One region of the Dasania marina DSM 21967 genome, then DNA from elsewhere that is predicted to be linked to it. Evidence: predicted binding sites of a transcription regulator. Region 1 holds the regulator's gene; the other holds the start of a gene.

Evidence for each region. Region 1 encodes sigma-54, which starts transcription at its own class of promoters, with help from an activator protein. Its sites were predicted from a motif close to TGGCACANNNNTTGCNNT; they were not measured.
Region 2: the regulator sigma-54 is predicted to act here: its motif matches at 2,090-2,107, upstream of B067_RS0112350 (flagellar basal body-associated FliL family protein).

The regions. Positions count from the first base shown of each region.
Region 1 covers NZ_KB891579.1:30,364-34,203, forward strand. The annotation lists gene rapZ (RNase adapter RapZ) at 1-617, opposite strand, end outside; gene B067_RS0108990 (PTS sugar transporter subunit IIA) at 689-1,138, opposite strand; gene hpf (ribosome hibernation-promoting factor, HPF/YfiA family) at 1,182-1,469, opposite strand; gene B067_RS0109000 (RNA polymerase factor sigma-54) at 1,651-3,159, opposite strand; gene lptB (LPS export ABC transporter ATP-binding protein) at 3,364-3,840, opposite strand, start outside.
Region 2 covers NZ_KB891585.1:588,100-591,939, forward strand. The annotation lists gene fliN (flagellar motor switch protein FliN) at 1-434, opposite strand, end outside; gene fliM (flagellar motor switch protein FliM) at 496-1,467, opposite strand; gene B067_RS0112350 (flagellar basal body-associated FliL family protein) at 1,514-2,071, opposite strand; gene B067_RS0112355 (flagellar hook-length control protein FliK) at 2,300-3,721, opposite strand; gene B067_RS0112360 (Hpt domain-containing protein) at 3,836-3,840, opposite strand, start outside.

The DNA of each region.
Region 1 (3,840 bases):
TCTAGCCCGGTAAGTATGCGCAGGGCCGGGTCCCAGTGCGGGTTGGGCAATATGCGTATGTCGTAAACTAGGTCGGCATCGTTAGGTATGCGGTGTTTAAAGCCAAAGGACTGAAACTGAATGGAGATGCTGCTGCCTTTTTTGTCGACTAAGCGCGACTTAATGGTGTCGCGCAGGTCGTGTAGGCTCATGTCACTGGAGTCTATGGTGAGGGTGGCAATACTGGCAATGGGTTCTAGCAGTTTTTGTTCGCGGCTAATGGCCTCGGCTAAGCCGGTGTCTTTATTACTCAGCGGGTGGCGGCGGCGGGTTTCGCTAAAGCGCTTGATGAGCTTGTCATTGTCGGCGTCTAGGTAGATGACTTCTATGCTTACGCCGGGATGATCGCCTTCTATCATCAAGGTGAGCGCGCTTAAGTCGCTGCTGCTATTGCGGGCGTCTATGCACAGCGCAACTTTATCCCCTGAAGGATGGCCGCCTTGTTTAAGATGGGTGACTAAATCGGGAATCAGCGCTACCGGTAAATTGTCTATGCAGTAATAGCCTTCGTCCTCTAAGAGGTTGAGGGCGCTACTTTTGCCTGAGCCGGAACGGCCGCTGATGATAATTAGCCTCATAGTGCTCCTGTGTGGCTGTTATTAATGACTGTGGTTTATGACTATAAGCTTAAATAGCAAAGGGTTTATAGCTAAGCGTTAATGGCTATATCAAACAGCTCTTGGCTGGTTTTGGCGTTGCGCAGTTGCTGGCAAAATTCGGCGGTGCTGAATAATTTGGCCAGGGTAGCTAGCACCGCTAGGTGTTCATCCTGCGCTTCGTTAGGCACGATAAGTACAAACAAGATATCTACGGGCTCACCGTCTATCGCGTCAAAGTCTACCGGCTGTTCTAGTTTAATCAACGCGCCGGTAATGCTACTGCAGTTGTCTATGCGGCAGTGGGGTATGGCTATGCCGTGGCCTAGGCCGGTGCTGCCCAGCTGCTCGCGGGCAGTGATCTTGTCGCATAAGTCCTCACTGTCTAGCGAAACTATATCCTGACATATAAATTGGCATGTAGTTTCTAGAACGCGTTTTTTGCTGCGCCCTTCGGCACCACAGAGGGTGCGCTCAAGGGTAAGAATGGAGGATAAAGACATAGAATTTCGCGATTACTGTGTGAGCGTGCTTGGGGTTAATGGGCTAATAACTTTTGACTTTTTCTTTATGTTTAATCAGTTGGCGGTCAAGTTTGTCGGTGAGCGTGTCTATCGCAGCATACATATCTTCAGACTCTGAGACAGCGAATAAATCGGCGCCAGCAACATGGACGTTAGCTTCTGCTTTTTGGCTGAGTTTTTCAACGGTTAAAGTGACATTGGTGTTAGTTATTTGATCAAAATGGCGTTCTAGGCGGGAAAATTTGCTGCTGACGTAATCTCTAAGGGCTGTAGTAACTTCGACATGGTGACCGCTAACATTAATTTGCATGGCTGGCTCCTTCTGACAGGGTTAAAAAGTAGTGCTGCACGGCGTGCGGACTCTTTAATTGAATAGGGAGGAAGTGGCTCCCGTCTCTTTCAGCTTAGCGTAATTTTGGCAGCCTGTTTAGTTCGCCTGCTAAGAATCTCGTCGCTGTGTCGGTAGTTTTTTAAGTGTTTGATTATTCAGCTTAAACCAGCCGCTTGCGCTCATTAGAGGGCGGTATATTAAGCGACTCGCGGTATTTGGCTATGGTGCGGCGGGCCACTTTGATGCCCTGTTCGCCCAGTAAGGCGGTAATTTTACTGTCACTGAGTGGTTTTTTGGTGTTTTCGGCGGCTATGAGTTTTTTGATCAGTGCCCGTATCGCGGTGGAGGAGCATTCGCCGCCGGAGTCGGTGCTGACATGGCTGGAGAAAAAATACTTGAGCTCAAAAATACCTCTGGGCGTATGCATGTATTTTTGGGTGGTGACCCGCGAGATAGTGGATTCGTGCATTTCTACCGCCTCGGCGATGTCGTGCAGTACTAAAGGCTTCATGGCCTCGTCACCGTAATCCAAAAAGCCGCGCTGGTGCTCGACGATGCGGGTGGCCACTTTCATCAGGGTTTCGTTGCGACTTTGTAGGCTTTTTAAAAACCAGCGCGCCTCTTGCAAGTTGTCGCGCAAATAGTTGTTGTCGCTGCTATTGTCGGCGCGCTTAACCATGGAGGCATAGGTGCTGTTAATACTGAGTTTGGGGGCGGTATCGGGGTTGAGCTCGACGGTCCAGCGGCCTTTGATCTTTTTAACAAAAACATCGGGTACTATATATTCGGTTTGGCTGCTGGTAATGGTTTCGCCGGGGTTGGGGCTAAGGCTTTGGATAAGCACTAGTGCGGCTTGCAGCTGTGTTTCTTTGAGTTTGCTACGGCGCATCAATTGGGCGTAATCACGGTTGCCCAATAAGGCCAGGTGGCGAGTAGTGACAAGTTTGGCTTCTTTTAGCCAAGGGGTGTCGGGAGACAGCTGGTTGAGCTGTATCATCAAACACTCTTGTAAGTCAGCTGCAGCCACCCCCGGCGGGTCAAATTGCTGTACCCGGTGTAGTACTGCCACCACTTCGTCCAGCTCTAGTTCGGGGTATTCTTCGCTAAAACCGGAGAGTATATCTTCGGGGGTTTGGGTGAGCCGGCCATTGTTGTCTACGGCATCAACTATAGCCATGGCGACGGCTCGGTCCAAGTCGGAGAGTCGGGTCAGGTTGAGCTGCCAGTAGAGGTGATCTTGTAATGATTCTTCGGCGCTGTTGTTGGCGTCAAAGTTATAGTCGTTATCGCCGCTGGCTGATGAGCCGTTACTGCTGGGGCTGTTATTGGTGTAAACGTCATCCCAGTTGGTGTCTACCGGTAGGTCGTCGGGGATGTTGTTTTCAGCCCAGTCACTATCGGCATCGGCGGCGGTGCTGTCGGCTTCTTTGCTGGTGGGTTTTTCGTTGGGTTGGCTGAGGTCTACCAGCTCGGCTTGCTTATCGCCTTCTTTGGCTGGGCTGTCGGCTTCGCTTTCTTCGTTCACCTCTAGCATGGGATTGCTTTCTAAGGCTTGTTGTATCTCTTGCTGTAAATCTAGGGTGGAAAGCTGTAATAGTTTGATCGCTTGCTGCAACTGCGGCGTCATGGTCAGCTGCTGGCCAATTTTAAGTTGTAGCGATTGTTTCATAGTGACTAATTATTACTTTTCCGCACAAGGAAGTCGCGCCAGGTGGGTGGTTTTACCCTTGGTGCAGGCTATTAATGCCAGTGATTAATGAGGACAACTTAAGGCCTAGTGTAGTTTATGCAGGTTCTTATAGGCAATAAGAAAGCAATATTTATACCGCTTTTTTTATGGCTATGCACCACAGTAGTTTAAAAGCTGCACAGCTTATAAAACAAACTGGTGGCCCAGATAAATATCCCGCACTTTGCGGTTATTGAGCACGGTTTCGGGTGAACCTTCGGAGATGATGTGACCATCGCCGACGATATAGGCTTTTTCGCAGATGCTAAGGGTTTCTCGCACATTGTGGTCGGTGATTAGCACCCCTATATTAAGGTTTTTTAAATGCTTAATAATGTTTTTAATATCGCCCACCGAAATGGGGTCTACGCCAGCAAAGGGCTCATCCAATAAAATAAATGCCGGTTCAGTCGCTAGCGCGCGGGCGATTTCTACCCGGCGGCGTTCGCCCCCCGATAAGGCCATGCCCAAGCTGTCGCGTATATGGGTAATGTGCAGCTCTTGCAGTAACTCTTGCTGTTTAGCTTTGCGTTGTCGGCGGCTTAAGTCTGCGCGGGTTTCCAGTATGGCCATAATGTTGTCGGCCACGCTGAGCTTGCGAAAGATAGACGCTTCTTGGGG
Region 2 (3,840 bases), on a different contig from region 1:
CGTTCTGAGGGGCTTATGACATCGGTCATGCGTATCCCAAATTTTTCATTCACCACTACCACTTCTCCATGGGCGATTAGCGTGCCGTTAACCAAGACATCCAGCGGCTCGCCGGCCAGCCTATCCATTTCGATAACCGAACCTTGATTAAGCTGCAATAAGTTACGTATGCTGATTTGGGTATTACCCACTTCCATAGAAATCCGCACCGGTATATCTAAAATCACATCCAAGTCGGGCGCTTCGCCACTGGCTACCGAGGTGTCGGTGAGCTCTTCCATAGGCGCAGGTTCAGCGGCAGGTGGGCTATCGTCCTGCGCGCCCGATAACAAAGCATCGATATCGTCTTGATCGGCCTCAACCCCCTGTTCGGACATCGCGGCAGCCCAATCATCGGCCATATCTTCTTGGTTGACATCTTCATCATCGCTCATAGTAACGCTCCACTACCTGTGCACCTGAGTGCGCTAAAACTTTGTTATTCAGACAAGGTTATTAAGACAAGGATTTACGATCAACCTTATCAATTATTTGTAAGGCCATATTGCCTTTGGACACACCTAGCTTGGTATTAAACACCGGTACATCATTGGCAAACAGTATCATTTTATCGGGGATGTCTACCGGTATAACATCGCCCTCTTGTAAATCTAATATATCGCGCAGCGATACCGTTTTTTTCGCAATAGTGCCATTCAGCGTAACCGCAGCACCCATCACGTCCTCGCGCAGTGAATTAACCCAGCGGTCATCGACATCATCAACGTCCGTTTGCAAACCGGCATCTAAGGTTTCACGTATAGGCTCTATCATGGAGTATGGCAGCGTAATATGCATATCACCGCCACCGCCATCCAGCTCTACGTGGAAGGTACTCACCACCACCACTTCGCTGGGGCTAACGATATTGGCCATAGACGGGTTAACTTCGGCGTTAACAAATTCAAACTGCACCGGAAAAACCGCTTTCCAAGCTTCTTGTAAGTCGACAAAAGCATCGCGCAATACCATTTCTACTACACGCAATTCGGTGGGGGTAAACTCACGGCCTTCAATCTTGGCGTGCCTACCATCGCCGCCAAAAAAATTATCCACTAATTTAAACACCAGCTTAGCGTCAAAAATAATCAGGCCGGTGCCTCTCAGCGGGCGCAGCTTAACCATGTTTAAACTGGTGGGTACATACAGGGTGTGTACGTATTCGCCAAACTTTTGTATTTGTATGCCGCCCACTGCCACATCGGCGGTGCGGCGCAATAAATTAAATAGGCTGATGCGGGTGTAACGGGCGAAACGCTCGTTAACCATTTCCAAGGTGGGCATGCGCCCACGCACGATGCGATCTTGGCTGGTTAAATCGTAGGAACGCGCCTCGTCAAAGTCGACCTCCTCTTCGGTTTCAACGTCGCCGCCATCCACACCGTGTAATAGGGCATCAATTTCTTCTTGTGACAGTAAGTCCTGCACGTTAGCCCTCTACCGCAATTAGCCAATTGTTCATTCGGTATACCTGTTATTGCATCACAAAATTAGTAAACAACACTTGTTCTACGCCGTCTTCTTTGCCTGTTTCTTCTGTGATAACCGCCTGCACACCTTGCATCGCCTGTTGTCGCATCAGTTCTTTGCCTTCATTAGTTTGTAGCTCTTGGTAAGCGCCACCACCTAAAATCATCACTAAACGGTTTTTTATTAACGGTAAATGCTTTTGTATGGTGGCAAACACTTCCGGATCACGAGTCATAATAGTGACGTCGGTTTGTAAAAATCGCTGCCTACCACGGGATTGAAAATTGACCACAAAAGGCGGCTGAATCGGAAAATACATCGCGCTAATCTTGCCCTTAGGCGCTTCTACCCCAGCCTCAGCAGCCGCTGCTGCCAGCTCTTCTTCGGTGGGTGGAGGTGGATCAAAAAAGCCCAAGAAGAACAGCGTTACCCCTACCGAGCCTGCTATTAGCACTAATACGGCAACAATAAGTACAATAATCTTGCCCTTACCGCCTTTCGCCGCCGTTGCGTCTTCCGCTACTTCACTCTCTTCTTCTGCCATGCCATTTTTCCGCCGCATTGAACGCTCTATCCTCTGGCAGCAAAAGCTATGCCAGCCTTAGAACAGTTTTTATTTTTTTAAAAAACAATTGCTTAGCGCAATATTTGGCCTAAGCCGTGAATATTGCCAACAGAGGGAAGTGTAATGCAGCTAACTAGAAATAAGGAGGGCTGTGGGCTAATTTAGTGCAAAATCATTGCCCACAGCATAATACGGTTAGATTTTACCCAGTTTCAGCGGAAACGCTTAGACATAGGCGTTAATCAAGCCTATGTCTTGTAACTGCGGCTGGGTGCCAGGCTGATCATTAGTCATCGCCTCATCACCTTGTTGCGCCAGCAAACCTGCCTGCGCGCCTTCGCCGCCATCATCGCCCTGCTCGGCCTTATCATGGCCAGGGTGCTCAGAGACATCGACATCGACCATATCCACCCCCTGCTCAGCCATAAGCTCACGCAGTTTCGGTAGGTTTTGATCTAGGGCATCACGCACCGCCGCATGCGGGCTGATAAAATTAACCGTGGTTTGCTCTTGGCTGGTATTGATTTTCACCATCAAGGAACCCAGTTCTGGCGGGTCTAACTGGATTTCGGCACTGTGAATTTGCTGGGAGCTCATCCACATCACTCTTTGCATCACAGTATCACCCCAGCCCTGCGCCATGACTGACGTAGAAACACTGGTTTGAAAGCTAGCGCTGGCAGCTTGCGCGTAACTCGCCCCCCCATCAACTTTCGGGTAGGACGTTGTCGAAGTAGCGGTAGCGGTTAACAGGCTGGCAGCTAATTTATCGGCTGCGGCACTATCTGGCTCAGCCGCTATGGACAATGCAGCGGCATTGGCCGCCAATAACGCCTCAGTGTTTTGCCCCGAGCTCTGCTGCAAGCCTTGATTTAATGCATTCAAACCGCCGCCCGGACCGGTAAGCTGGCCTTCAGCCAGCCCTAAACCCGGTATAGCTTGGCCACCGCTAAATTGCCCTAAACTGGTTTTTGACTGTGTGCTCATCGTTGTCAGCGCATCAGGGTCCAGCCATTGTTCAGCGAGAGCCTGCGGATCGGCCAACCCAGCGCCGGCACGCTGCTGTTTGAAATTATCCATAATAGTCACCATACCCTGTGCTTGGGCGCTTTGCTGTGACAATGGCGCTAACGCGTCACTACCTGCGGCTAACGTCCCCTGTACAGTGCCAGCCTGAGCATTAATTCCCGCCGGTGTTTGCCAGGCTATTTGCTGCTCTAAATCCACAGGCAACCCCTGTGAGCCAGCGGCTGCATTATTGGCCTCGCTAGCGCCTGCCTGCTGCCCCGACACACTCCAGCCAGCCATAGATTGTGGCAATAGGCCTGGCAATAACTCACCGGCAAACTGCAAGCCATTGCCGCTATCGGCCTCAGCCAGCAGCGCCTCTTGGCTAAAATCAAAGTGGGGAGTGGCGGTACCGGAGGATTTGTTGACGGCGCTAACAGCCTGAGTAGCAGGCTGGGTAGCATTGGCCATATGCTGGGCAAAAGGCTGATCAATATTGTCAGGTTGGCTGTGGCTCTGGGCTGACGAGGCATTCGCCGCCGCAGTTTTGGCACCTACACCACTATTGGCAGCGCGATCACTAGCCGCAGCAGTGGCTGCACGTGTTTGCCCTAACAGTAATTGACTAGCTGTATCCATTTTAATCCCCAGTACTAGGTAATATCACTAAGGGGAAATAATGCAGTTTAAATGCCAAGTTTTATTAGAATTTACTTCTTACCCAGTCTTTTACTGGATGTTTAAAAAGTGTTTTTACA